DNA from 3 places in the Pantoea ananatis PA13 genome. Region 2 is predicted to be linked to each of the others. Evidence: predicted binding sites of a transcription regulator. Region 2 holds the regulator's gene; each other region holds the start of a gene.

Region 1 (9,892 bases), 500 kb from region 2:
TTTGATTTATCACCGGGTAGCGTTCCCTGCCACATCGTCAACTCGTCCGAAGCGTTTGTGCAAATGGCCCGGCAGGGCTCGACCTGCTGTATGATCCCTCATCTGCAGATTGAACGCGAACTGGCGAGTGGCGAGCTAATCGACCTCACGCCGGGGCTGTATCAACGTCGGATGCTGTACTGGCACCGCTTTGCACCTGAAAGCCGCCTGATGCGTCGGGTAACGGATGCGCTGATTGCGCATGGCCATCGGGTGCTACGTCAGGATACGGCGGAATAATCGCCCTTTGCCGCAGCAAAATTTGGGCGTTGCGGTGAGAAGGTGCACTTGTGAAAGCGGCACGGCGTTAATGGCCGTCAGGGGCATTTTTTAGAAGGCAATACGCAGCGCTGAGCAGAGGGAATCAACCAGGATTTACCCGCAAGGATGCGGGTAAAAGGCGCAGACGGCACAGGGATGTGCCGTCTGCGCCGGTCCGTCAGGTTGATGAGCGATGTGAAGGAACCGCGTCAGCGGCGCGAGGACCGCCTGGCAAAAATTGCCCCTGATGGCTTAACCACAATACCAATAAAGGCTTACTGTGCCGTATTTGGTTTCATCTCAAAAACCACATCCACCTGGTCATCAAAGTTGATGCTTTGCTGATCGTAGGTTTCCTGTGCAGAAGTATCTGCCACAGCCGCGGCTTTAAACATGCGGTTCATTGGCATTGGCTGATAGTTTGCCACCTGATAACGAATGCTGTAGATCGGGCCCAGTTTGGCATTAAAACCTTCAGCCAGTTCAGCCGCCTGTTGGGTCGCATTTTTGATTGCGGCCTGACGTGCCTGCTGCTTGTAGCTCTCAGGATTAGCGACGCCCAGTTCAACGCTACGCACTTCATTCAGACCTGACTTCAGCGCACCATCAAGCAGATCGTTAAGTTTGTCCAGCTGACGTACGGTGACCTGAACCTGACGCACCGCACGGTAGCCTTTGAGCTGTGACTTACCGTCTTTGGTGTAATCATATTCTGGCTGCGTCGTCAGGTTCGCGGCTTCGATATCCTTTTTCTCAATACCGTTTTTTTGCAGGAAATCAAAATATTGCGCTACGCGGCTATCGACCTGCTTTTTTGCCTCTGCGGCATCTTTCGATGAGACATTCACCACAATTGACAGCGTCGCGATATCCGGGCGGGCATCTACAGTTGCCTTACCTGACGTAACAACATGGGGTCCGTTCGGCAGTTCGTCAGCCTGTACGCTCAAAGGCAATGCCCCTGCACTCATCATCGCGGCAAGCGCCAATGCTTTCAGTTTCATGAAAGTCCTCCTTGAAAAGGTCAGTTCGATGGCTCCCAGTACATGAAGCCCACAAGCGCATCATATTACGCGTTGTTTGGAGTGAAGATTATGGCAAAAGTTCGGCAGACTGGCCTCAATAACCCGTTTTCGTATAGCTTTTACTCAAAATCCCGTGATGACCTGCCGGGCAAGCTGAAACGCAATAAACCACATGACCGCACCGACCAGCAGATTGATGATGCGTTGAGCGCGCGCCGTTTGCAGTAGAGGCGCAAGCCAGGCCGCCAGCAGCGCCAGACCGAAAAACCACAGCACCGAGGCGCTGATGGCCCCCAGCGCAAACCACTGTCGCGCAACCGTTCCGGGTAACTGCCCGCCCAGGCTTCCCAGCACAACAAAGGTATCAAGATAAACATGCGGATTCAGCCAGGTCACCGCCAACATCGTCGCGATAATTCGTTTTCTGCTCTGCGTTGCGTGGCTACCCGATGCCAGTTCAATGTTACGGCTAAATGCCGTGCGTAAGGCTCCCCAACCGAACCAGAGCAGAAAGGCAACCCCGGCACAAGTAATCAGCATCAGCAGTAAGGGAGACTGATTCAGGAGCGCACTGCCGCCAAAAATGCCTGCACAGATCAATGCGATATCGCTTAACGCACAAAGCGCCGCAGTCATCAAATGATACTGGCGCTTTACCCCCTGGTTCAGCACGAAGGCGTTTTGTGGGCCTAACGGCAGGATAAGCGCAGCCCCAAGAGCAAGCCCTTGAAAGTAAATGGTTAACACTGGATGACATTCCTTACATCGGCGAGATGCAGGGATTATAAAGAGCGAGTCTGATTAGCGGAAATTGAAAAAATTAATCTGCTATTAACAAAATTAATGGGCGACCGCTGCCGCCCATTAACATTACTGCGTTGCGGTCGTCTCGCTTTCAGGTTGTTGAACCTGGTGCAGGTGCACATCCATTTGTGGATAAGGGATGCCAATACCTTTGCTGTCCAGCGCACGTTTAAAGTTTTTCAGTAAGTCCCAGTAAACGTCCTGCAGATCGCTGCTGTTACTCCAGCAACGCACCACGAAGTTAAGCGATGACGCCCCTAATTCATTCAGGCCAATCTGGATGCCACGTTCTTTAAGTACGCGCTGATCGGCCTCAACGACGCCGCGCAACAGGGCAATCACCTCATCCACATCGGCTTCGTAGGCAACGCCGATAATGAATTCATTCCGGCGCACTGGCTCGCGCGAGAAGTTGATGATATTGCCACTGATGATTTTACCATTTGGCACCACAACGATTTTGCCATCGGCAGATTTCAGGGTGGTCGAGAAAATTTGCACATTGAGCACGGTGCCCATTACGCCGCCCAAATCGACAAACTCACCGGTGCGGAAAGGACGGAAGGTGACCAGGAGGACGCCAGCCGCCAGATTGGAGAGCGAGCCTTGCAGGGCTAAACCTACTGCCAGACCGGCGGCACCCAGCACGGCGATAACCGATGCCGTCTGCACGCCGACACGACCCAGCGCAGCAATGACCGTGAAGGCGATAACGCCATAGCGCACCAGGGCGGAAAGGAAATCGGCTACGGTGGCGTCAATATGGCGCGCGAGCAGCAGGCGATTAACCGTGTTAGAAATCACCCTGGCGATGATCATGCCGACAATGATAATGGCAATTGCCGCGACGATATTGACGGCATAACTCAGAATCAGCGCCTGGTTGTGTACCAGCCAGCCCCCGGCACTGTTAATGCCATTAACAACATTCAAGTCTTCCATTTGTAAGCCCTGTCGATAGTTCCCCTGTGGGGAAAGACAAAAAACTGCCAGATGTAATCCGACACCCAATGGTTAAGGGTAATCAATTATTTAGCCAGACGCCAAACTGAGTGATACGGGAAGGCGGTTTTGCACACTTACGCATCAGCACGCCGGCCTCCGCGCACGATGTTTGTTCAGGGCACATGGCTGAGTATATTAATCAGCCTGCCAAACGGATCACGGACATAAAAACGACGCACGCCCCACGCTTCTTCTGTAAGCGCATAGTCGACCGGCAGCCTCGCAGCGACAACGCGTTGATACACCTCATCAAGATTATCAACCTCAATGGATAAATCCGGAACAGCTGTGCCGGCGCCGCCTTCCCGCGCAATACTGACCTGCGGCACCATCGTGTTATCCGCGGCCCAGGTCATGATCCATCGCCAGTTTCAGATCGAGAATGTCACTGTAAAAGCGTTCTGCTTCTTCCATATTTCCGGCCCGAATATTCGCCACAATGCGTTTGACGGCCATACGATTGCCCTCACCTGTTAAGCCACACACAGGATACAGCGCGCGCTGCAGTGAGGTTGTGACAGCACGTCAGAATGTGTCGCCCGACAAAAAGAAATGAAACTGAGCGTGAGCAGAAAGGATAAAAAAAAGTCCCGATCGGACGATCGGGACTGAGTCGTTCGTCTGCCGTTCTCTCGAACTCAGACGCCAGCAGCGTGATGCTTACAGAACGTCAACGGCGTTGAGTTCTTTGAACGCCTGCTCCAGACGCACCACCATGGATGCCTGGGCAGAGCGCAGCCATACACGTGGGTCATAGTATTTCTTGTTAGGCTTGTCTGCGCCTTCTGGGTTACCCAGCTGCGCCTGAAGATAGCCTTCGTTCTTTTTGTAGTACTGCAGGATGCCGTCCCAGGTTGCCCATTGAGTATCGGTATCGATATTCATCTTGATCACGCCGTAGCTGATAGACTCTTCGATTTCTGCAGCAGATGAACCTGAACCACCGTGGAATACGAAATCCAGCGCGTTGTGCGGCAGACCGTGTTTTTCACAGACATATTTCTGTGAATCACGCAGAATGGTTGGGGTCAGTTTAACGTTGCCTGGCTTGTAAACGCCGTGCACGTTACCGAAAGAGGCCGCAATGGTGAAGCGCGGGCTGATCGCATTCAGTTTTTCGTACGCGTAGTTTACGTCTTCTGGCTGAGTGTAAAGCGCTGAAGCATCCATATGGCTGTTATCTACGCCATCTTCTTCACCACCGGTGCAGCCCAGCTCAATTTCCAGGGTCATGTCGATTTTCGCCATGCGCGCCAGGTATTTGCTGCTGATTTCGATGTTTTCTTCCAGTGACTCTTCGGACAGGTCGATCATGTGAGAAGAGAACAGCGGCTTACCGGTTTTCTTGAAGTGCTCTTCGCCCGCGTCCAGCAGACCGTCGATCCACGGCAGCAGTTTCTTGGCGCAGTGGTCGGTATGCAGGATAACCGGCACGCCGTACTGCTCAGCCATCAGATGCACGTGGTGTGCGCCAGAGATGGCACCGAAAATCGCTGCGCCCTGTGGCTTGTCTGTTTTAAAACCTTTACCGGCGATGAATGCAGCACCACCGTTGGAGAACTGTACGATAACCGGCGCTTTTACTTTCGCCGCGGCTTCCAGTACAGCGTTAATGGAGTCGGTGCCGACACAGTTGACCGCAGGCAGAGCGAATTTGTTCTCTTTCGCTACTTTGAAGATCTTCTGAACGTCATCACCAGTGACAACGCCGGGTTTTACGAAATCAAAAATTTTAGACATGATTGTGTCCTGTTTCGTGACCGGTTATCCCCGATACGGGGACAGCGATTTAAACGCCCGGTTTCGGGCGAGTTTTCAGGCGATGCCGTAGGGCACCGCCCCCAAAGGATTACTGCTTCGCACGCTCTTCCAGCATGGCTACGGCAGGCAGTTTTTTGCCTTCCACGAACTCCAGGAAGGCACCGCCGCCGGTAGAGATGTAGGAGATTTTGTCTTCGATACCGAACAGGTCGATAGCCGCCAGCGTATCACCGCCGCCCGCCACTGAGAATGCTTCGCTGTCTGCAATGGCGTTAGCCACAATCTCGGTGCCTTTGCGGAAGTTCGGGAATTCAAACACGCCCACCGGGCCGTTCCACAGAATGGTTTTGGCATTCTTCAGGATGGTCGCCATGGCCTGAGCGGTTTCATCACCGAAGTCCATAATCTCTTCGTTATCTGCGACTTCCGAAACCTTTTTCACGGTTGCCGGGGCAGTTTCAGAGAATTCCGTGCCAACACGTGAATCGGTTGGAACAGGAATGCCGTACTGATCGCGCAGGCCTTTGGCCGCGTCAACGAAGTCTGGCTCATACAGCGATTTGCCCACGTTGTTGTCGATAGCGACAAAGGTGTTGGCGATGCCGCCGCCGACAATCACGGTATCGGCAATCTTCACCAGCGACTGCAGCACGTCAAATTTGGTTGAAACCTTAGAACCACCGACCACAGCCACCAGCGGGCGCTCAGGGTTCTTCATCACTTTACCCAGCGCTTCCAGCTCAGCTGACAGCAGCGGGCCAGCACAGGCGACAGGGGCAAATTTGCCAACGCCATGCGTGGATGCCTGGGCGCGGTGCGCGGTACCAAAAGCATCCATAACAAAGACGTCGCACAGCGCAGCGTATTTCTTAGACAGCGCTTCGTCGTCTTTCTTTTCGCCTTTATTGAAGCGAACGTTTTCCAGTACGACCAGTTCGCCCGCGCCGATATCGACGCCGTCGAGGTAGTCTTTCGCCAGGGTAACCTGAGTACCGTTAAGTTTCTCTTTCAGGTAGTTCACTACTGGCAGCAGTGAGAATTCTTCGTTGTATTCACCTTCGGTCGGACGACCCAGGTGAGAGGTAACCATCACTTTGGCGCCCTGTTTCAACGCCGCTTCGATAGTTGGCAGTGAAGCACGAATACGTGCATCTGACGTCACTTTCCCTTCTTTCACTGGTACGTTGAGATCGGCGCGAATTAAAACGCGTTTGCCAGCAAGATCCAGATCGGTCATCTTAATTACGGACATGGTGAACCCTCTCGTTGATTCTCATAAGTTTTGCCAGACGCAAACCGCGTCTTACCTGAAACCGCTTGCGGCCATCGCTAACGTTGTGTCGAGCATTCGGTTAGCAAAGCCCCATTCGTTGTCACACCAGACCAGGGTTTTGATCAGATGCTGACCGCTGACCCGCGTTTGTGTACCGTCCACAATGGCACTGTGCGGATCATGGTTGAAATCTACTGAGACTAACGGCAATTCTGTATAGTCAACTATACCACGAAATGCCCCTTCTGCCGCGCTTTGCAACAAGGCGTTAACCTCACAGGCCCGAACGGGCTGGCGCACGGAAACGCTGAGATCAATGGCCGTCACGTTGATCGTCGGTACGCGAACCGCGATGGCTTCGAAGCGATCGTTAAATTTCGGAAAAATACGCGCAATGCCTGCCGCCAACCGGGTATCCACCGGGATGATAGACTGACTGGCCGCACGCGTACGGCGCAGATCGCTGTGGTAGGCGTCAATCACCTGCTGATCGTGCATCGCCGAATGGATAGTCGTTACCGTCCCCGACTCGATACCAAAAGCGTCGTCCAGTAGCTTAATCACCGGAATAATGCAGTTAGTGGTACAGGATGCATTAGAGACAATACAGTCCGTTTGTTTCAGTTCCTGCTCGTTAACGCCGTACACCACGGTTGCATCAAGATCGTTCCCCCCTGGATGGGAAAACAGCACTTTCTTCGCTCCTGCACGCAGATAGGCTTCGCCGTCATCACGGGAACCGTAAACGCCTGTGCAGTCCAGCACCACGTCAACGTTAAGCTCGCCCCAGGGCAGTTCGTCCAGTCCGGCACGATGCAGGATACGGATAATATCGTCTCCGACCCACAGCTGATCACGCTCCTGACGCACATCCAGCGCGAAACGCCCATGACTGGTATCGTACTTTAGCAGGTGCGCCATGCCCGCAGCCTCAGCCAGTTCGTTAACTGCCACCACTGTGATCTCCGCGCGGCGCCCCGTTTCATACAGTGCACGCAACACGTTGCGCCCAATGCGACCAAAGCCGTTTATCGCTACCCGAATGGTCATCTTTCTCCTGCCAAACCAGACTGAAAAAAAGGTGCAGATAGCCTGAGCGTTTCACTGCATTTTGTACAGGAGATTCTTAGCCCGACCGCTGGCAAAGCAGCCTAAACTGAAACGGTTCAGCTAGGATAATAGAAGGACGGAATAACGGGAATGATTGCGATCAAGCGGGCTGCGTATTTTTGGATCTACATCACAAAATTACGCAAAAAATCGCTATTACTACAGGAATAATTTTGTCGATAAGGGGGCAAACTGGGCCCCCTTTCATCTGGTTCAGGCGAGCCTTCACTCGCCTGCGCCCTTTTGTCAGGCCAGCAACGCTTTTGCTTTCGCTACTACGTTGTCTACCGTGAAGCCGAAGACTTCAAACAGCTTCTCAGCAGGCGCTGACTCACCAAAGGTGGTCATGCCGACGATAGCGCCGTTCAGGCCGGTATATTTGAACCAATAGTCTGCAATACCCGCTTCAATAGCAACGCGAGCGGCAACGGCCTTCGGCAGGACAGATTCACGATACTCTGCAGACTGCTTGTCGAACGCATCCGTTGATGGCATGGAAACCACGCGAACCTTACGGCCTTCATCGGTCAGTTTCTGATACGCAGCCACAGCCAGTTCAACTTCTGAACCGGTGGCGATCAGAATCAGCTCTGGCGTGCCCGCGCTGTCTTTCAGCACATAACCGCCGCGGGACACGTTTGCCAGCTGCTCTGCGGTACGATCCTGCTGCGCCAGATTCTGACGAGAGAAGATCAGTGCGCTTGGACCATCTTTACGCTCAATCGCATATTTCCACGCCACTGCTGATTCCACCTGATCACACGGACGCCACAGGCTCATGTTTGGTGTGGTACGCAGGCTCGCCATCTGCTCTACCGGCTGGTGCGTCGGGCCATCTTCGCCCAGGCCAATTGAGTCGTGGGTATAAACCATAATCTGACGGATTTTCATCAGCGCGGCCATACGGGCGGCGTTACGTGCATACTCAACAAACATCAGGAAGGTCGCGGTATAAGGCAGGAAGCCGCCATGCAGCGCCAGACCGTTGGCAATCGCGGTCATACCGAATTCACGCACGCCGTAGTGAATATAGTTGCCGGCAGCGTCTTCATTGATGGGCTTAGAGCCAGACCAGATGGTGAGGTTACTGGGTGCCAGATCAGCCGAACCGCCCAGATATTCTGGCAGGATTTTACCAAAGGCTTCGATCGCATTTTGTGAGGCTTTACGGCTGGCGATTTTCGCCGGGTTAGCCTGTAACTGCTCGATAAACTTCTGCGATTCCTGCTGCCAGTTAGCCGGCAGTTCGTTGCTCATGCGGCGCGTAAATTCTGCAGCCAGCTCTGGGAAGGCACTGGCATAGGCCGCGAATTTCGTGTTCCACGCATCCTCTTTCGCCTTGCCTACTTCCTTAGCATCCCACTCAGCATAAATGTCTGAAGGAATAACGAAAGGCGGATAGTCCCAGCCTAACTGTTTGCGGGTGAGCGCTATCTCGTCATCGCCCAGCGGTGCGCCGTGTGAGTCGTGGGTCCCCGCTTTATTCGGTGAACCAAAACCGATCACAGTTTTGCACATCAGCAGTGACGGCTTGTCGCTCACCGCTTTCGCTTCTTCAATGGCTTTCGCGATGGCGTCGGCATCGTGACCGTCAACGCCGCGCACCACATGCCAGCCGTAAGCTTCGAAGCGCTTCGCGGTGTCATCGGTGAACCAGCCGTCAACATGACCATCGATGGAGATACCATTGTCATCATAGAATGCCACCAGCTTGCCCAGCTTCAGCGTACCCGCCAGCGAGCACACTTCGTGTGAGATGCCTTCCATCATGCAGCCGTCGCCCATAAAGACCCAGGTATTATGATCTACGATCTCATGGCCCGGACGGTTGAACTGTGCTGCCAGCGTGCGCTCCGCAATGGCAAAACCTACGGCGTTAGCGATGCCCTGCCCCAGCGGACCGGTCGTGGTTTCCACGCCCACGGTATAGCCATATTCAGGGTGCCCCGGCGTTTTAGAATGCAACTGACGGAAGTTTTCCAGCTCGCTAATCGGTAAATCGTAGCCGGTAAGGTGCAGCAGGCTGTAAATCAGCATCGAACCGTGACCATTGGACAGAACAAAACGGTCGCGATCGGCCCAGTGTGGGTTGGTTGGGTTATGATTGAGATAGCCGCGCCACAAGACTTCGGCGATATCCGCCATGCCCATCGGGGCACCCGGATGTCCCGATTTAGCTTTTTGCACTGCGTCCATACTTAACGCGCGAATGGCGTTGGCAAGATCTTTACGAGAGGGCATCTTCTACTCCAGTTCGGATTAATGATTTGCGCCTTAACCTGTTGTAATTAATCAGCTATCGGGCAAAGCACGGGAAAAGTTTCACCACAATGTACATGAAAAACGGGGCAAAAGTAATGTCGTAAAACGCTAAATGTTCCCGCTTCGTCTGGCTTTTCCAGTCATGTCTGCTAGCAAAAAGGTTTATCACGAACTATAACCTGTTGGTTAAACCACCTTGTAGGGATTCAGGTGTTTGTTTTTTATCTTGTTACTTATGGGACGACAGAATGAAAATTCATAAAACGGCACTGGCTCTGGGCCTGGTTGCGCTGCTTAGCGGCTGTGAGGGTGTAAATAGTAATGGTCTGCTGCAATCCGGCGCACAGGCATT
Region 2 (9,892 bases):
GCCGTAATGGATTCGGTGGTGCGCTCAATGGAAGATTACATCAATTTCATTACGCCGCAGTTCTCACGCACCCATATTAACTTTCAGCGGGTTCCAACCGTCGACACCTCTAACCCCTTTGCGGCACGCACCATTCCTTCACTGGATGAAAGTTTTGTCGTCATCCACTTTCAGGGGCTGGAAGATATTGATTTTCCCTACCTACTGGCTATGCTGCAGGGATCGTTTATTTCCAATATCAACACGCTGGTTGTACCTGGCGGGAAAATGGGGCTGGCGATGGAATTAATTATGGCACCGCTGGTAAAACGGCTCATGGAAGGCAAACGCATTGAATAAAATCAGAGGCCGCGCTGGCCTCTGAATAATTACAGCTCGATAACTTCGTAACTGTGGGTAATTTCCACCCCTTTGCCTAACATAATGGCAACCGAGCAATACTTCTCAGCTGAAAGGTCGACCGCACGCGCCACGGCTTTATCTGAAAGTGCTTTTCCACTGACGATAAAATGCAGGTTGATGCGGGTAAAGATGCGAGGCGCTTCTTCCCGGCGTTCTGATTCGAGTTTTACTTCGCAATCAGCCACATCGTTGCGACCTTTTTGCAAAATTGATACCACATCAATGGCGCTGCATCCGCCGGCCGCCATCAGCACCATTTCCATAGGGCTGGGCGCTTTATCGCCGGAATTGCCGTCCATTAAGACCTGATGTCCGGACGAAGACTCGCCGAGGAATGTTAACCCTTCAACCCATTTGACTCTTGCCTGCATAATCTGGCCCCCAGAATGCCCTGTTTTTGCGTCAGAGTACGCTTTTGCCTGGTAAACAGCAATCCGGAGAAATCAGCCTTATTGCTGAAGCGAGACAACACAAGACAGTCGGCGAAAGCTGTGCTACAAACAGTGCTGAAAATATTTTTCGTCATCCGAAGACGAAGCCGGGAAGAATGATGCGCTCTGCGCAAATGCAGCCCGAATAATTTCCTGAATGGAAACACGCTTAACGCTTTCATCGCCTGGCAGGGAAACTGAGCCCTGTATTTTGGGCACGATTACAATAGAGGATAATAGCGAATGGTTCTCGGCAAACCGCAAACAGACCCTACACTTGAATGGTTCCTGTCCCATTGCCATATTCACAAGTATCCATCCAAAAGTACGCTGATTCACCAAGGTGAAAAAGCCGAAACGCTTTACTACATCGTGAAAGGTTCCGTCGCGGTACTGATTAAGGATGAAGAAGGCAAAGAGATGATTCTTTCTTATCTGAATCAAGGCGATTTTATTGGTGAGCTTGGCCTGTTTGAAGAAGGTCAGGAGCGCAGCGCCTGGGTACGTGCGAAAACTGCGTGCGAAGTGGCAGAGATTTCCTACAAGAAATTCCGTCAGCTCATTCAGGTTAACCCGGATATTTTGATGCGCCTTTCTTCTCAGATGGCTCGCCGTCTGCAGGTGACGTCAGAAAAAGTGGGAAATCTCGCTTTCCTGGATGTGACCGGACGCATTGCACAAACGTTGCTTAATCTGGCTAAACAGCCAGATGCCATGACGCATCCTGACGGCATGCAAATTAAAATTACTCGTCAGGAAATTGGCCAAATCGTTGGTTGTTCACGTGAAACCGTGGGCCGTATCTTGAAGATGCTGGAAGATCAGAACCTGATCTCCGCACACGGCAAAACCATCGTTGTTTACGGCACACGCTAAGCCTGACTGTTCACGGCGTGATGGCGACATTATGCCGTGAATGTCTTGTGTTGAGCCGATGTGGCGAAGAATAATCTATCACCCCGAAGTTAACTATGCGCTGCGCCAGACGCTGGTGTTGTGCCTTCCCGTAGCGCTCGGCTGGCTGTTCGGCGATCTGCAAAAAGGATTACTGTTCTCATTGGTTCCCGCCTGCTGCAACATTGCCGGTCTGGACACGCCCCACAAACGCTTCTTTAAACGCCTGATCATCGGCGGCAGCCTGTTTGCCCTTGGCAGTTTACTGATGCAGTGGCTGCTGCTTAAAGACGTGCCGCTGCCGCTCATCCTGTTTGCCCTGCCTTTGCTGCTTGGCGTCACCGGAGAGATCAGTCCGCTGCACGCCCGACTGCTGCCCGGCACGTTAATCGCGGCAATTTTTACCCTCAGCCTGATTGGCCGTATGCCCATTTACGTTCCGCCCCTGCTCTATATCGGTGGAACGCTCTGGTATGGCCTGTTCAACTGGTTTTGGTTCTGGCTGTGGAAAGAGCAGCCGATGCGCGAAAGCCTGAGCCTGATCTACCGTGAGCTGGCAAATTACTGTGACGCCAAGTACAGCTTATTGACGCAGCTGACTGATCCGGAAAAAGCCCTGCCGCCCCTGCTGGCGCGTCAGCAAAAAGCGATCGATCTGATCAACACCTGCTATCAGCAAATGCATATGCTGTCTGCGAGTCGCGATCACAGCCACAAACGCCTGACCCGGGCGTTTCAGGTAGCACTGGATCTGCAGGAGCATATCTCCGTCAGCCTGCATCAGCCGGAAGAGGTCCAGAAGCTGGTCGAGCAAAGCCATGCTGAAGCCGTCATCCGCTGGAACGCCAGAACGATTTCAGCCCGGCTGCGCGCGCTGGCCGACGATATTCTGTATCACCAACTCTCTGGTCGTTTCGATATGGACAAGCAGTTGGGTGCGCTGGAGAAAATCGCCCTTCAGCATCCGGACAATCCGGTGGGTAACTTCTGTCTCTATCATTTCAGCCGTATCGCCCGGGTGCTTCGAACCCAAAAGCCGCTTTATCAACGCGACCTGATGGCCGATCGCCAGCGTCGTTTACCGCTGCTGCCCGCGTTGCGGAGCTATCTGTCGCTGCGGTCTTCCGCACTGCGAACGGCCGGGCGTTTTTCCGTCATGCTGATGCTGGGCAGCGCCCTGGCCGTGTTCTTTTCGATTCCTAAGCCCTACTGGATTTTGATGACCATCATGTTTGTCAGCCAGAGCAACTACAGCGCAACCCGCGTACGTATTCAGCACCGGGCCCTGGGAACCTTTGCCGGACTGGCTATCGCGGCGGCGTCGCTACGCCTGGATGTGCCTGAACCGCTGGTGCTGAGCATCATGCTGGTGATTACCTTTATCAGCTACCGTTTTACCCGCCAGTTTTACGGCTGGTCAATAGTGGGATTTACGGTTACGGCCGTTTATACGCTGCAACTGCTCTCCCTTAACGGGGCACAGTTTTTACTGCCCCGCCTGCTGGATACGCTGATGGGCTGCCTGATCGCCTTTGGGGGCATGTTATGGCTGTGGCCGCAGTGGCAAAGTGCCCTGCTGCGCCAGAATGCCCATGATGCGCTGGAGGCCTGTCAGGATGCCCTGCGAATGTTGCTGGGCCCGGAGCAGTCACCCGATGCGCTGGCTTACCAGCGGGTTAAGGTCAACCAGGCGCATAACGCCGTATTCAACTCCCTGAATCAGGCCATGCAGGAGCCGGGATTTAATTCACGCTACCTGCAGGATATGCGCTTATGGGTCACGCACTGCCAGTTTATCGTGGAGCACATTAACGCCATGACCATTCTGGCACGCGAACATACCATGCTGCCGCCCACGCTGGCTGAGCACTACCTGCAATGGTGCGAGATCGCCCTGCAACGGTGTCAGCAAAGGCTGGAATATGATGGGGAAAGTTCGCAGACGGATCTGCTACAGGGCGTGGAAGATATAAATGAGGGGCCGGTCACGGTACTGGAGCAGCACGTCAGGCGCATCCTGGAGCATCTGAAAGTCATGCACACGATCTCTTCTCTGGCCTGGAACCAGCGGCCTCATCATGGCCGCTGGCTGTTGCGCAGTCTGCGCCGCAAATAACTCAGGCAGACAGCACTTTCTCTACCGCGCGGGCAAAGCGAGCCATGCCCTCTTCGATATCGGCAGGCTCGATAATCAGCGACGGTGCGAAGCGCATCACATCTGTTCCGGCCACCAGCACCATGACGCCTTCCGCAGCTGACGCATTCAGAATATCGCGCGCCTTGCCCGCATGCTGCGGCTTCAGGGCTGCACCAATCAGCAGGCCTTTACCACGGATATCACTGAACAGGTCGTGACGCGCATCAATAGCCTTGAGCGCCTCAACAAACTGCTGGCGGCGGATTTCTACCCCATTCAGTACAGCTGGCGTATTGATAATATCTAACGCGGTTTCTGCGATCGCGCATGCCAGCGGATTGCCGCCATAAGTCGTGCCATGCACGCCAGGCGCCATGGTTGAGGCTACCTCATTGGTGGTCAGCATGGCGCTTACCGGAAAACCGCCGCCCAGCGCCTTCGCCGAGGTCAGAATATCGGGCGTCACGCCGTAGTGCTCATAGGCAAACAACTTACCGCTGCGCCCCATGCCGCTTTGCACCTCATCCAGTACCAGCAGCGCCTGGTGTTTGTCGCACAGTTCACGTAACCCCTGCATAAACGCTGGTGTTGCAGGCATCACACCGCCTTCACCCTGAATCGGCTCCACCACAATGGCGCAAGTGTGATCGTCAATCACCGCCTTAACCGCGTCCAGATCGTTGAACGGCACATGAACGATATCGGCGGGTTTCGGGCCAAAACCGTCGGAGTACTTGGGCTGACCGCCCACCGTTACGGTGAACAGCGTCCGGCCGTGAAAGGCGTTGTGAAAGGCAATGATTTTGCTTTTGAACGGGCTGTGGCGTTTACAGGCATAGTAGCGAGCCAACTTAAACGCGGCCTCATTGGCTTCTGCCCCCGAATTAGCAAAAAAGACCCGCTCCGCAAACGTGGCGTTGATCAGTTTACTGGCCAGACGCAGCGCAGGTTCATTGGTAAACACATTGCTGGTATGCCATAAGGTTTCGCCCTGTTTCTTCAGGGTCTCAACCAGCGCCGGGTGGCAATGGCCCAGAGCGGTCACGGCAATGCCGCCAGAGAAGTCGATATATTCTTTACCCTGTTGATCCCAGACGCGGCTTCCTTTGCCTTTTACCGGTACAAACTGAGCAGGTGCATAAACAGGCAAAATAACCTGATCGAACGTCTCACGCGTTACTGCCATATTTTCCGCTGTCATTGACAACCTCATTAACTGATTCGTTGAGTCACGATGAAATAATAATCATGAAATATGCATAAAAAATCACTTAAAGGCAAACACAACTTTACTGGTGCAGGAAATTAGCCAACAGCTGGTGTCCCTGTTCACTGAGGATGCTCTCTGGATGAAACTGCACGCCTTCCAGTGCGAGCGTTTTATGGCGAATCCCCATAATCTCATCCGGCTGGCCGTTACGCAGGCTCCATGCGGTCACCTCGAACTCATCAGGTAAGGTTTCCGTTTTGACAATAAGTGAATGGTAGCGCGTAACGGTCAACGGCTGATTCAGACCGCGGAAGACGCCGCAACCATTGTGCTGCACCGCCGAGGTTTTACCATGCATTACCTCGCGAGCGCGGACGATCTGCGCCCCAAAAACCTGGGCTATCGCCTGATGGCCCAGGCAAACGCCCAGTACAGGAAGACGGCCAGCGTAATGGCGGATGGCCTGCAATGAAATACCGCTCTGATCGGGCGTGCAGGGGCCGGGAGAAATCACCAAATGAGTCAGCGGCAGCGTGCGCATCTCATCAAGGGTAATAGCATCATTTCTTACTACCCGAACCTGAGCACCCAGTTGGCAAAAATACTGGTAGAGGTTCCAGGTAAACGAGTCGTAGTTATCAATAAGCAGCAACATGATTGTGATTTCAGGCAGACCGGAGGGATGCGCGGAGCGTTCAGCATCCAGAGTGATGACCAGAGCGCTATCCTATCATGCTGTTCAGGATGAGTGTGATGTGGGGATGCAGGATAACCGGTTTCGTGCAGGGCGACGCACCTGGGGCGCCGCCCTGTGGCGTAAGCGGATCAGGGGGCTTTGGCTTCACTGACGATACGGGCAAAGAGCTTTTCCAGCGGCTGCAACGCGCCGGCGGCACTGGCCTGATTTGCCGCAACCCAGTCTTCGGCGCTCAGGTTGTCCCATTCCAGCACGTAGCCGGCATGCAGCGCCAGCTGTTCAAAGAAAATACGCTGCGCCCTGCCGTTACCTTCGCGGAAGGGATGCAGCATATTGACTTCGCAATAGTACCAGGCAATCCGTTTTACAAACTCAGCCTGAGGCAGACAGGCCAAGGCTTTCTCCTCTTCCAGCGCCGCCATCAGTGCATTTCCCTCTTTTTCGATGTACTCGAAATGACAAAAAGGGGTTTCGTCGCGCCAGATGTCCAGCGTACGCAGTTCGCCGGCCCAGCTATAGACGTCCTGAAACAGGGTACGGTGAATATGGCAGAGGTAGGGCAATCCGATCTTGCACGGGCCCAGTTCAAGCGTGGCAAGGCGCGCGGCACTAAAGCTTAACTCGGCTTTACGCAGCTGCGCGGCATCGTGAATATCAAGACGGTTTTTCAGTACGGTATCGTTTTGCCACAGGTAGGGATCCTGAGTGACGGCAGTGTTAGCAGCCATATTGCCTCCTCAGTGAGGCCAGACGCGCTTCTGCATCTTCACCCTTGATTTCCGGTTCCGTCAGGGTAAAGCCTTCGAGCCGACAGCTTGCCCGATAGCTGGCATTTCGCCGCTGTTGCCAGAGCGCTGCTTTTTGTTTATCTGTGAGTTTGTTTGCCATACCGCCTCCTGCTCAGGTTTGCTCTAAGTATAAGAGCAAATTTTCCCTTTGCCGGAGACGAGATGGCATGGGATCAAATTACGGTAAGACTTTCGCTGACAAAATAACCACAGGTTTGGTTGGCACATTCTGATACGGGCCCACGTCTTTTGTCGGCACCTGAGAAATTTTATCCACCACGTCCTGGCCTTTGACAATCTTACCAAATACGGCGTAACCAAAATCACGTTGACCGTGATCCAGGAAAGCGTTGTCAGCAACGTTCAGGAAGAACTGGCTGGTGGCGCTGTCTTTATCGGCGGTACGGGCCATTGAGATGGTGCCACGCAGGTTGCGCAAGCCGTTGTCTGCTTCGTTTTTAATCGGCGCGTTGGTCTGTTTTTGCTGCATTTCACTGGTAAAGCCACCGCCCTGGATCATAAAGCCAGGAATGACGCGGTGAAAAATCGTGTTGTTATAGAAACCGCTGTTGACGTAATCCACGAAGTTTTTAACTGAAACCGGTGCTTTTTGATTATTCAGTTCGAGTTCGATATTGCCAGCAGAGGTGGTAAGCAGAACATGCGTATCACCTTTAGCCGCTAAAGCTGAGGCGGAAACAGAAGAGAGCGCTAACAGGGCAACTGCCGCTGTCAAAGTACGTTTAAACATGAGTAATTCCTTACTTTGGAGAGCCAGCTCAAAAACGATATTGATTGTAAAGAGCATGTAATACAAGAGCCAGCGTTTTACCTATATTTACGCTAAAGGCACCCACCAGAGCCTGAATAAGGTTGCTTGCGCTTCGTGACTAAAATCACAGTATTGATGAAATGAATGACATCAGTTTTCACTCTTAGTTTATTAAGATCACGGTTACGTTTACAATTTCTGACGCTTCAGGCTCTCCCGCTTCCTAACAGGTTCAGAACATGACAAATCGTAATCGTATCGGCCTTACCTGGATTAGCTTTCTCTCGTATGCGCTTACCGGCGCACTGGTGATTGTCACCGGCATGGTAATGGGCGATATCGCGAAAGATTTCCAGATTCCTATCGACAGTATGGGCAACACCTTCACCTTCCTGAACAGTGGCATTCTGGCTGCGGTTTTCCTTAATGCCTGGCTGATGGTGATTGTGCCGCTCAAACGGCAGCTGATATTCGGCTTTGTGCTGATGGTGTTAGCCGTCATCGGCTTAATGACCAGCCGCGATCTGTCGGTATTTTCACTGTGCATGTTCGTGCTTGGCGTGGTCAGCGGCATTACCATGTCGATTGGCACCTTCCTGATAACCCATATGTACGAAGGCCGTCAGCGCGGTTCACGTCTGCTGTTTACGGATTCGTTCTTCAGCATGGCAGGCACCATTTTCCCCATCCTTGCCGGTATCCTGCTGGCGCGTCATCTGCCGTGGTACTGGGTTTACGTCTGTATTGGCGTGATTTATGTTGGCATTTTTATCATGACGCTGTTTGTTGAATTCCCGGTGCTGCGCAAGCCGGAGAACAGCCCGACCGTTGAGAAAGAGAAATGGGGGGCTGGCGTCCTGTTTCTGGCCATTGCGGCGCTATGCTACATCCTGGGCCAGTTAGGCTTTATTTCCTGGGTGCCAGAGTACGCGACCAAAGTCATGGGCATGAATATTGACGACGCCGGTCAGCTGGTGGGCAGTTTCTGGACCGCCTACATGGTCGGTATGTGGGTGTTCAGCTTCCTGCTGCGCTTCTTTGATCTGCAACGTATTTTGATGGTGCTGGCAGGCCTGGCAACGGTGTTGATGTACTGGTTCGTAAGCAGCCATGACGCCAGCATGCTGAGATGGATTATCTTAACGCTGGGCTTTAGCTCAAGCGCGATCTATACCACTATTATCACCCTGGGCTCGCTGCAAACCAAAGTGGCCTCACCCAAGCTGGTTAACTTTATTCTGACCTGCGGCACGGTCGGCACCATGCTGACCTTTGTTGTGACGTCACCGATTGTGAAAAACAGCGGCGTTCACAGCGCGCTGTTAACCGCAAACGGCCTGTACGCGGTGGTGTTTATTATGTGTGTGCTGTTAGGTCTGGTGACCAAACACCGCTCCCACGGTCATAACACCCATTAATCTCTCTGGGCGGCGCCACCGTGCCGCCCTCGCCTTTCAGCGTTTAAACGTCACGTCTTCCCACTGTTCTAAACAGATTGCGCTTTTCGCAGGCTGAGTCTCGGCGATCACCTTTCCGCGACGCAGCGAATAGCGCACCGGTACCTGTCTTCTCACCGCGTCAAAGCCGTTTTCCGCTGGCAGGATAATCAAGCTGGCGTCATGCCCGCGTTGAATGCCGTATTCTGCAAGATTCATCGTTTTGGCACTGTGATGGGTGATGAGATCGAGCCCGGCATTAATTTGTTCATAGCCCATTAGCTGACACACGTGTAGCCCCATATGCAGCACCTGGAGCATATTGGCCGTGCCCAGCGGATACCAGGGATCAAACACATCATCGTGACCAAAGCAGACGTTAATCTCCGCCTCCAGAAGCTCTTTAACACGGGTAATGCCGCGCCGCTTAGGGTAACTGTCAAAACGACCCTGAAGATGAATATTGACCAGCGGATTCGCTACAAAGTTAATCCCGGAGAGCTTCAGGAGTCGAAACAGACGCGATGTGTAGGCACCGTTATAGGAGTGCATCGCCGTAGTGTGGCTTGCGGTCACGCGTGCCCCCATGCCATCGCGGTGGGCCAACGCGGCCACGGTTTCAACAAAGCGCGACTGCTCATCGTCAATTTCGTCGCAGTGCACATCCACCAGCCGGTCATAACGGTTAGCCAGCGCGAACGTTTTATGCAACGACTCGACGCCGTATTCCCGGGTGAATTCAAAATGAGGAATCGCCCCGACGACATCTGCGCCGAGCCGCAGCGCCTCTTCAAGAAGCGCTTCACCATTGGGATAAGACAGGATGCCTTCCTGCGGAAACGCCACGATCTGAATATCAATCCAGGGTGCCATCTCCGCTTTAAGTTCCAGCATCGCTTTGAGAGCCGTTAAGGTGGGATCGGATACGTCCACATGGGTACGGACATACTGTATGCCGTTCGCTATTTGCCACTTCAGCGTCTGCATTGCCCGCCGTTTGACGTCCTCATGACTCAGCAACGCTTTGCGCTCTGCCCAGCGCTCAATGCCCTCAAACAAGGTCCCGGACTGGTTCCAGGCTGGCTCTCCCGCGGTTTGCGTGGTATCCAGGTGAATATGAGGTTC
Region 3 (9,892 bases), 540 kb from region 2:
GTCGCGCACAGCGGCGTAAAGACGACTCCATAACCCTTCGCCCAGCGTTTTGGTGATCACCAGGCCCTGTTTTTCAAAACTTTCGACGACCCAGTGCGGCAGCGCAGCAATCCCCATGCGCGCCGAGACCATTTGAATCATCAGCAGCGTGTTATCGACATTCTTGAGCGCCGGACTGATCCCCGCAGGTTGCAGAAAGTGGCGCCAGATATCCAGGCGCTGGCGCTGTACCGGATAAATCATTAGCACTTCATCCGCCAGGTCTTCAGGTGAAATGTGTTCAACCTGCGCCAGAGGGTGATCTGGCGCCAGCACCAGGCGGACTTCGAAATCAAACATGGGTGAATAGAACAAGCCTGAGCGCGGCAGGATATCCGACGTCAATACAATATCCAGTTCGCCCTGCTGCAGCGCGGGCTGCGGATCAAAGGTTACGCCCGATTTAAAATCCATCATCACCTGGGGCCAGCTCTGACGAAACTTATCTAAAGCCGGTGTCAGCCACTGAATGCAACTGTGGCATTCGATCGCGACGCGCAGCGTGGTCTGATGCGGTTCGTGGCAGGCCTGAAGCGCCTGCTGAATTTGCGGCAGTATCTGCTCTGCCAGCTGCAATAAAATTTCGCCCTGCGGGGTAAAACGCAGTGGCTGACTTTTACGAACAAACAAACGAAATCCCAGCCGCTGTTCCAGATCGCTGAACTGATGTGATAACGCCGACTGTGTCTGATGAAGCTGAGCCGCAGCAGCAGCCAGCGAGCCCGTATTCTGCAGAGCCTGAAGCGTCCGGAGGTGTTTGAATTCGATCATGAGAGTCCTTCACATCGAAGCTGAATAATTTGCGCTTGAGCGACATACAGTACCCGCAGAATATAGCGGTGTAAACATCTGGACGGCTAAACATCATTGGCGACCCGCCAAAGCCGAAGACTTTCTGGAGAATAGTGAATGACTATCTTAAATCATACTCTCGGTTTTCCACGTATTGGTCTGCGTCGCGAGCTGAAAAAAGCACTTGAAAGCTACTGGGCTGGCAACAGCACGCAGGAAGAATTACAGGCGGTGGGTCGCGAACTGCGTGCGCGCCACTGGCAACAACAAAAAGCGGCCGGCGTCGATAAAGTGCCGGTGGGCGATTTTGCCTGGTACGATCATATTCTGACGACCAGCCTGATGCTGGGCAACGTGCCTGCTCGCCATCGAAATCAGGACGGATCGATTGATCTGGATACGCTGTTCCGCCTGGGCCGGGGGCGTGCACCGACGGGTGAGCCGGCCGCGGCGGCAGAAATGACAAAATGGTTCAACACGAACTATCACTACATCGTGCCAGAATTCACGCAAGGCCAGTCGTTTTCTTTAACCTGGACCCAACTGCTGGATGAAGTGGACGAGGCGCTGGCGCTGGGTCATAACGTTAAGCCTGTGTTGTCAGGACCGTTAACCTACCTCTGGCTGGGTAAGGTAAAAGGAGAACCCTTTAATCGTCTGTCACTACTGAACGATATTCTGCCCGTTTACCAGCGGGTCCTGACCGAACTGAACGCGCGCGGCGTTGAGTGGGTACAGATTGATGAACCCGTCCTGGCGCTGGAACTGCCACAGGAATGGCGCGAGGCCTTCAAAGCGGCTTACGCTGCGTTAAACGGGCAGGTCAACCTGCTGCTGACCACCTACTTCGACAGTATCGGCCAGAATCTGGATATTATCCGCACGTTGCCAGTGCAGGGCCTGCATGTGGATCTGGTGCAGGGGCAAGATGATATCCGGCAGGTGAACCAACAACTGCCCGCAGACTGGGTGTTATCTGTCGGCGTGATCAATGGCCGCAACGTCTGGCGTGCCGATCTCAGCCGTTGGTTTGAGCGCCTGCAGCCGCTGATCGCCTCACGTGAACACCTGTGGATTGGCACGTCATGCTCGTTGCTGCACAGCCCCATTGATCTGAGTGTGGAGACCCGTCTGGACGAGGAGGTGAAAAGCTGGTTTGCCTTTGCCTTGCAAAAATGTGATGAGCTGTCGCTACTGAGTACGGCGCTTCGCCGCAACGATCCCGCATCGCTGGAGGAATGGAGCGCACCGGTTCAGGCACGTGCGCACTCCCGCCGCGTTCACAACGCGGCTGTCGCACTGCGTCTGACAAATGTTCAGGCCAAAGACACTGAACGTGCCAGCCCTTATGCCGGGCGTGCCAGCACACAACGTCAGCGTTTCAACCTGCCCGCCTGGCCAACCACCACCATCGGTTCCTTCCCGCAGACCACTGAAATTCGTGGATTACGACTCGACTTCAAAAAAGGCGCGATTGATCGCGCGCATTACCGTACCGGTATCGCGGAACACATTAAGCAGGCGATAGCTGAGCAGGAGCGTTTGGGGCTGGACGTGCTGGTTCACGGCGAGGCGGAACGCAACGATATGGTGGAATACTTTGGCGAGAACCTGGACGGCTTCGTCTTCACACAAAATGGTTGGGTACAAAGCTACGGTTCACGTTGTGTTAAACCGCCGGTCATTATTGGTGATGTCAGCCGTCCTGAAGCCATTACCGTGGCGTGGGCAACCTATGCGCAGTCCCTGACTGACAAGCCGGTAAAAGGTATGTTGACCGGCCCGGTCACCATTCTCTGTTGGTCATTCCCGCGGGAGGATGTATCACGTGAAACGATCGCCAAACAGATTGCACTGGCGTTGCGGGATGAAGTTGCGGATCTGGAACACGCCGGCATTGGCATTATTCAGATTGATGAGCCCGCACTGCGTGAAGGATTGCCGCTGCATCAGTCCGACTGGGCAGATTATCTGCGCTGGGCCGTGGAGGCGTTTCGGTTAACCGCCGCTGTCGCGAAAGACGAGACGCAAATTCACACGCATATGTGTTACTGCGAGTTTAACGACATTATGGCATCCATTGCGGCACTGGATGCGGATGTGATTACCATCGAAACCTCACGTTCCGATATGGATTTGCTGGATGCATTCAACGCATTTGAGTATCCGAATGAAATCGGGCCCGGCGTGTACGATATTCACTCCCCCAATGTACCCGACGTCGAGTGGATAGAAAATCTGTTACGCAAGGCCGCACAGCGTATCCCTGAGGAACGTCTGTGGGTGAATCCGGACTGCGGCCTGAAAACCCGCGGCTGGCGCGAAACCCGACAGGCGCTGGCTAACATGGTCAAAGCGGCAAGAAACCTGCGGGGCGAAACCGCCTGATTTCCTGGTGTTGTGTCAATACGTTGTCAGTATGTTGGGGCGCCTGAGCGCCCCTTTTTTCAGTCACTTCGCGGGGGCAACGCCGTATTGCGCAAACCAGGCTAACATGCGCGCCCAGCCATCGGTGGCCGATTCGGCGTGATAGCTTGGACGATAGTCGGCGTTAAAAGCATGTCCGGCCTCGGGATAAACAATGATCTCAGCTTTGGCATTGGCCGCGTGCAGTGCCTGGCGCATCTGCTCGACGCTCTCCAGCGGAATGCCGTCATCCTGACCTCCATACAACCCCAGCACGGGCGCGTTTAGATCAACGGCGATATCGATAGGATGTTTTTGCTGCTTCATGGTTTTTTCACCCACCAGGCGACCATACCAGGCTACGGCGGCGCGCAGTTGCGGGTTGTGCGCGGCATAAAGCCAGCTGATGCGTCCGCCCCAGCAGAAACCGGTAATCCCCATGCGGCGAATATCTCCCCCGTTACGGGCAGCCCAGTTCGCCGCGTGATCGAGATCTGCCAGCACCTGGCTGTCGGGCACTTTACTGACCAGCTCTTTGAACAGGGTAGGGATGTCGTTGTAATCGTTGGGATCGCCTTCACGGAAGTACAGTTCTGGCGCGACGGCCAGATAGCCCTCCAGCGCCAGCCGACGGCAAATGTCGCGAATATGTTCGTGAACGCCAAAAATTTCCTGTACCACCAGCACGACCGGCAACGGACCTTCTGCTGACTGCGGCTTCGCATAAAAAGCCGGCAGGTTTTCACCCTGGCTCGGAATGGAGGTTTCCCCCGCATGGATGTTAGCGCTGTCGGTAATAATGGTGGTCGCTGCTGTGGGCTGAACTGCCGGAGCAAACGCGCCTGCAGCTGATTTTTGTGTCATATTATCTTCGGTTTTCATCGTTCTCTCCGTGCAAGCATAGGCGCAATCACGTAACTATAGCCTGGCCACCCATGACAGGCACCGGGCATTGAGTAACAGAGCTGTTAACCAATAAAATTACACTTCTCTTTAACATTCCCGCGATAGCTTCCACATCACCATATGTAGCAATACGCAAGGCGAGAGATGGATGTGTGATCTAAATCACCTTATTTTTCTTTGGGAATGTAACTTTCATTTTCTTAAGTGAATTTAGTCACATATTTACCTCGCCCGGTGACGTAAAGTGGCGTAAAAATTTTCCTTAACCCGGAGTCTGATATGACACAGTCTGACGTATTCCATCTTGGCCTGACTAAAGCTGACCTGCAGGGGGCAACGCTGGCCATTGTTCCTGGCGATCCAGAGCGCGTGAAAAAGATTGCCGGACTGATGGAAGATGCACAGCATCTTGCTTCCCATCGCGAGTTCACCACCTGGCTGGCGAAGCTGGATGGCAAACCGGTTGTTGTGTGTTCGACAGGTATTGGCGGACCTTCTACATCGATTGCCGTTGAGGAACTGGCACAGCTTGGCGTGCGTACGTTCCTGCGCGTGGGAACCACTGGGGCGATTCAGCCCCATATCAACGTCGGCGATGTTTTGGTCACCACAGCATCAGTGCGCCTGGACGGTGCCAGCCTGCATTTTGCCCCCATGGCGTTTCCGGCAGTAGCAGACTTTACTTGTACGACGGCATTAGTCGCAGCGGCGGAAGCCTGTGGCGCTAAAACCCATATCGGTATTACGGCCTCTTCTGACACCTTTTACCCGGGTCAGGAACGATACGATACCTTTTCAGGCCGTGTCGTAAAAAGCTTCCAGGGCTCTATGCAGGAGTGGCAGCAGATGGGCGTGTTGAACTACGAGATGGAGTCGGCGACCCTGTTAACCATGTGTGCCAGCCAGGGGCTGAGAGCCGGGATGGTAGCGGGCGTGATCGTCAACCGCACTCAAAAAGAGATTCCGGATGCCGTCACGATGAAGCAGACGGAAAGCGACGCGGTGAAAATCGTGGTGGAAGCCGCGCGCCGTTTACTGTAATTCCCCTGTTTCAACAGACAGGCCCGTGATCGGGCCTGTCTGTCCTGCCACTCACAAGCCTTTGCGTGGCCTCTTCCAACGCCAGCAAATATATCTGGACATTCATACAGTGCGAATTTACCTTTTCCTTCATTAGCCTGACCAGCGGGGAAAATATGGATCAGCACATCATTATCTACATCTGCCTGGCGCTTGCTGGCCTTGGTGTGGGCTGGATACTGGCGCAAATGCGGGTCGGCCATCAACTGGCCAGCTTTTCTACAGAACGTCGCCTGCTAAACGAGGGGCAACAGCGTCAGCAGCTGCATATCGACCAGCTCCAGCAACAGGTGCAGCAGCGTGAACAGGAGCTGATACAGCTTCATGGCGCGTTAAGCGGGGCCAATGAGCGCCTGCAACAGCTCGACTACTGGCGCAACGAGAGCGAACAACTCACCCGTGAACTTCGTAATCAGCTCGAAGTGAACAGCGCGCAGGAAGCAGAGCTGCGCGAGGTCACGATTCGTCTGGAAGAAACCCGCTTTGCAGCAGAAGAAAAACAGCGACTGCTGACAAACAGCGAGCAGCGACTCAGCGCGCAGTTTGAAAATCTGGCCAACCGTATTTTTGAAAACAGTGGACGTCGGGTTGATGAGCAGAATCGTCAAAGTCTTAACAGCCTGATAGGGCCGCTCCGGGAGCAGCTTGACGGGTTTCGCCGCCAGGTGAATGAAAGCTTCGGTGCCGAAGCCCGTGAGCGCCACACGCTCACTCACGAGATTCGTCAGTTGCAGCAGTTGAATGCCCAGATGGCTCAGGAGGCGCTTAATCTCACGAAGGCGCTCAAAGGCGACAATAAAATTCAGGGCAACTGGGGCGAAGTGGTACTGAGCCGGGTGCTGGAAGCTTCTGGGCTGCGTGAGGGCTATGAGTACGACATTCAGGTCAGCATGCAGAATGAACAGCAAAGCCGGATGCAGCCGGATGTGATTGTTCGCCTGCCACAGGGAAAAGATGTGGTTATCGACGCTAAAATGACGCTGGTGGCCTACGAGCGTTATTTTAATGCCGATGACGATGTGGAACGCGAGCAGGCTATTCAGGAACATGTCAGCGCCATGCGCGGGCACATTCGCCTGCTGGGCCGCAAAGATTATCAACAATTGCCCGGTTTACGCTCGCTGGATTATGTGTTGATGTTTATTCCTGTTGAGCCGGCCTTCCTGTTGGCTATCGATCGTCAGCCCGAACTCATCAGTGAAGCCCTGCAGCAGAACATCATGCTGGTCAGCCCAACTACGCTGCTGGTGGCGCTGCGGACGATTAATAATCTCTGGCGCTATGAGCACCAGAGTCGTAATGCACAGCGCATTGCAGAGCGGGCCTCCAGACTATATGACAAAATGCGGCTGTTTGTAGACGATATGAGCGGGATTGGTCACAGCCTTGATAAGGCGCAGAACAGCTATCGCGAGGCGATGAAGAAACTGGCAGAGGGGCGCGGCAACCTTATCGCCCAGGCTGAAGGTTTTCGCGATCTGGGTGTAGAAGTCAAACGCGCCATTAACCCGCACCTGGTTGAACAAGCCATGCCTGAGAATGAGCACGACAGTGAGCAAAATGACAAGGACAACGCAGACGAAAGTCATGAGCGGGTTCGGCACCTCCGCGAATAAGCAGGTCACCAGCGTGCCTGACCTCTATGACTCTGATACACTTCAGTGAGTATTGTTTGTGGAGCAGGTAAAACCGATGGCAGATGAATCACAGCAGGAAACTACCCATTTTGGCTTTCAGACGGTCGCCAAAAGCGAGAAAGCCGATAAAGTCGCGGACGTGTTTCACTCCGTAGCGGCAAAATATGACCTGATGAACGATTTAATGTCGTTTGGCGTCCATCGAGTCTGGAAGCGTTTTACCATTGACAGCAGCGGCGTGCGCCGTGGTCAGCGCGTGCTGGATCTGGCGGGTGGAACCGGCGATCTGACCGCGAAATTTTCGCGCCTGGTGGGTGAAACCGGTCAGGTTGTGCTGGCTGACATTAACAGCTCAATGCTGAAAATGGGCCGGGAAAAACTGCGTAATCTGGGCGTGGTAGGCAACGTCAGCTATGTGCAGGCCAACGCCGAAGCATTGCCGTTTCCTGATAACTATTTTGACTGCATCACTATTTCGTTCGGTCTGCGTAACGTGACTGAAAAAGAGAAGGCACTGGCCTCGATGTTCCGCGTGCTGAAGCCAGGTGGACGTTTACTGGTGCTGGAGTTCTCTAAACCTGTTATCGAACCCCTTAGCAAAGCTTACGATGCTTACTCGTTCCATATTTTGCCCCGTATTGGGCAACTGGTCGCCCAGGACGCAGAAAGCTATCGCTACCTTGCTGAGTCAATTCGCATGCATCCCGATCAGGAAACCCTGAAAGCGATGATGAATGACGTGGGATTCGAAAACACGACCTATTCCAACATGACGGGTGGGATTGTGGCGCTGCATCGTGGGTTTAAATTTTAACCATTATGGCGATGACCTTAACACCTGTAATGACCGCCGGTATTGAAACGGCGTTAAACCGCATACTGTATCGCGATCGTAGCCTGAAAAGCGCACGTCAGCGCCTGGTCGGCAAGGTACTGATGCTGCGTTTAAGTGAGCTATCCTGGCCGCTGGTGCTGGTGTTCAGTGAGCAGCAGCTTGACGTGCTCAGTGACTGGCAGGACAGCAGTGACTGCACGGTCATTACCCAGCTTAAGTCCCTGCCAAAGTTACGCGATCGCCAGCAGCTGACGACCTTGATTCGTAGCGGTGAGCTGCAGGTTGAAGGTGACTTGCAGGTGGTTCAGCAGTTTTCTGCGCTGATGGATTTGGCCGAGCTGGATCCCGCTGAATACCTTGCTCCCTGGATCGGTGATATCGCCGCTCAGGGGATGAGCCAGGGCGCGCAGCGTGCATGGCGTTTTTTCAAAGCAGAAACGCAACGGCGTCAGGACTATCTTGGTCAGGCATTAACCGAAGAGTGGCGGGTTGCGCCGGGCGCCCTGGAATTTGCCTGGTTCTCTGAGGAGGTTAGCGCGATGGAACGTTCGCTTGAGGCGCTTGATGCGCGTCTGGCACAGCTGGAGGCGAAATGAGTTTTGGAGAGATCCGCCGGTTATATTTTATTATTAAGGTGTTTTTGACTTACGGCCTTGATGAACTGATTCCGCAGATGCGCCTGACTCTTCCGCTCAGGCTATGGCGGCGCTGCATTTTCTGGATCCCCAACCAGCACAAGCAAGAACTCCTTGGCGTGCGTTTGCGTATGGCGATGGAGCAGTTGGGCCCGGTCTGGATCAAGTTTGGTCAGATGCTGTCGACGCGCCGTGACCTGTTTCCCCCGGTGATTGCCGATGAGCTGGCTGTCCTGCAGGACCGCGTTGCCCCCTTCGATGGCGTTAAAGCGAAAGCGCAGATCGAAGCCTCAATGGGCGCACCGATTGAATCCTGGTTTGATGACTTCAATATCATTCCACTGGCCTCAGCCTCTATCGCTCAGGTACATACCGCAACCCTGAAATCCAATGGCAAGAACGTCGTTATCAAGGTAATCCGCCCGGATATCCTGCCGGTCATCAAAGCGGACATGAAACTCATCTACCGCATTGCCCGCTGGGTGCCACGATTGCTGCCGGATGGCCGCCGTCTGCGCCCGGTTGAAGTGGTACGGGATTATGAGAAGACCCTGCTTGATGAATTAAACCTGTTGCGTGAAGCCGCCAATGCCATTCAGCTTCGCCGCAACTTTGAAAACAGCCGCATGCTGTATGTGCCAGAGGTCTATTCGGACTATTGCAGTGAATCCATGATGGTAATGGAGCGCATTTACGGCATTCCCATTTCTGATGTGGCGACGCTGGAGCAGCACGGCGTCAACATGAAGCTGTTAGCAGAACGCGGTGTGCAGGTATTCTTTACCCAGGTTTTCCGCGACAGCTTCTTTCATGCCGACATGCATCCGGGCAATATCTTTGTCAGTTACGATCATCCTGAAGATCCTCAGTATATCGGCATTGACTGCGGTATCGTCGGTTCGCTGAATAAAGAAGATAAGCGCTATCTGGCCGAGAACTTTATTGCCTTCTTCAATCGCGATTACCGCAAAGTGGCGGAACTGCATGTCGATTCGGGCTGGGTGCCTGCCGATACCAACGTTGAAGACTTTGAGTTCGCTATCCGTACCGTATGCGAGCCCATTTTTGAGAAACCGCTGGCAGAAATTTCGTTTGGGCATGTGCTGCTGAACCTGTTTAACACGGCGCGTCGCTTCAATATGGAAGTCCAGCCGCAGCTGGTGCTGTTGCAAAAAACCTTGCTTTACGTTGAAGGCATCGGTCGCCAGCTCTATCCACAACTGGACCTTTGGAAAACGGCAAAACCCTTCCTTGAGGACTGGATTAAGGATCAAATTGGGATTCCGGCGATTATCCGTGCGGTAAAGGAAAAAGCCCCTTACTGGGCAGAAAAACTGCCAGAACTGCCAGAATTGTTTTACGACAGTATGCGGCAGCATAAGCAATTACGCCTCAGCGTGGATAAACTCGCGAACGATTTAAGTGTCCAACGTTCACGTCAGCAGCAGGCGCGTTACCTGTTTGGCGTAGGCGCGACGCTGTTGATTAGCGGAACGGCGGTGCTCCTCAGCAGGCCTGAGTGGGACCTGTTTCCAGCGGCATTAATGGCGGCGGGCTTTGTC

The links. Region 2 encodes CRP, which controls carbon source genes, mostly activating them, when cyclic AMP is high. Its sites were predicted from a motif close to ATGTGANNNNNNTCACAT; they were not measured.
Region 1: epd (erythrose-4-phosphate dehydrogenase) is a predicted target of CRP. The motif match lies at 7,397-7,414, and genes of this name have one in related genera.
Region 3: udp (uridine phosphorylase) is a predicted target of CRP. The motif match lies at 4,294-4,311, and genes of this name have one in related genera.

What each region holds. Positions count from the first base shown of each region.
Region 1 is NC_017554.1:921,501-931,392, reverse strand. It holds gene PAGR_RS04530 (LysR family transcriptional regulator ArgP) at 1-279, shown strand, start outside; gene PAGR_RS04525 (oxidative stress defense protein) at 576-1,304, opposite strand; gene argO (arginine exporter ArgO) at 1,449-2,072, opposite strand; gene mscS (small-conductance mechanosensitive channel MscS) at 2,196-3,071, opposite strand; gene PAGR_RS04510 (VOC family protein) at 3,248-3,490, opposite strand; gene fbaA (class II fructose-bisphosphate aldolase) at 3,795-4,874, opposite strand; gene pgk (phosphoglycerate kinase) at 4,984-6,147, opposite strand; gene epd (erythrose-4-phosphate dehydrogenase) at 6,199-7,218, opposite strand; gene tkt (transketolase) at 7,525-9,519, opposite strand; gene loiP (metalloprotease LoiP) at 9,789-9,892, shown strand, end outside.
Region 2 is NC_017554.1:422,700-432,591, reverse strand. It holds gene PAGR_RS01980 (phosphoribulokinase) at 1-339, shown strand, start outside; gene PAGR_RS01975 (OsmC family protein) at 369-773, opposite strand; gene crp (cAMP-activated global transcriptional regulator CRP) at 1,077-1,709, shown strand; gene PAGR_RS01965 (YccS/YhfK family putative transporter) at 1,768-3,843, shown strand; gene argD (bifunctional acetylornithine/succinyldiaminopimelate transaminase) at 3,845-5,065, opposite strand; gene PAGR_RS01955 (aminodeoxychorismate synthase component II) at 5,154-5,729, opposite strand; gene PAGR_RS01950 (putative adenosine monophosphate-protein transferase Fic) at 5,900-6,499, opposite strand; gene ficA (FicA/YhfG family antitoxin) at 6,489-6,659, opposite strand; gene ppiA (peptidylprolyl isomerase A) at 6,738-7,310, opposite strand; gene tsgA (MFS transporter TsgA) at 7,571-8,749, shown strand; gene PAGR_RS01935 (cytosine deaminase) at 8,786-9,892, opposite strand, start outside.
Region 3 is NC_017554.1:4,464,705-4,474,596, reverse strand. It holds gene metR (HTH-type transcriptional regulator MetR) at 1-810, opposite strand, end outside; gene metE (5-methyltetrahydropteroyltriglutamate--homocysteine S-methyltransferase) at 949-3,219, shown strand; gene PAGR_RS21040 (dienelactone hydrolase family protein) at 3,283-4,119, opposite strand; gene udp (uridine phosphorylase) at 4,423-5,184, shown strand; gene rmuC (DNA recombination protein RmuC) at 5,340-6,839, shown strand; gene ubiE (bifunctional demethylmenaquinone methyltransferase/2-methoxy-6-polyprenyl-1,4-benzoquinol methylase UbiE) at 6,916-7,674, shown strand; gene ubiJ (ubiquinone biosynthesis protein UbiJ) at 7,686-8,291, shown strand; gene ubiB (ubiquinone biosynthesis regulatory protein kinase UbiB) at 8,288-9,892, shown strand, end outside.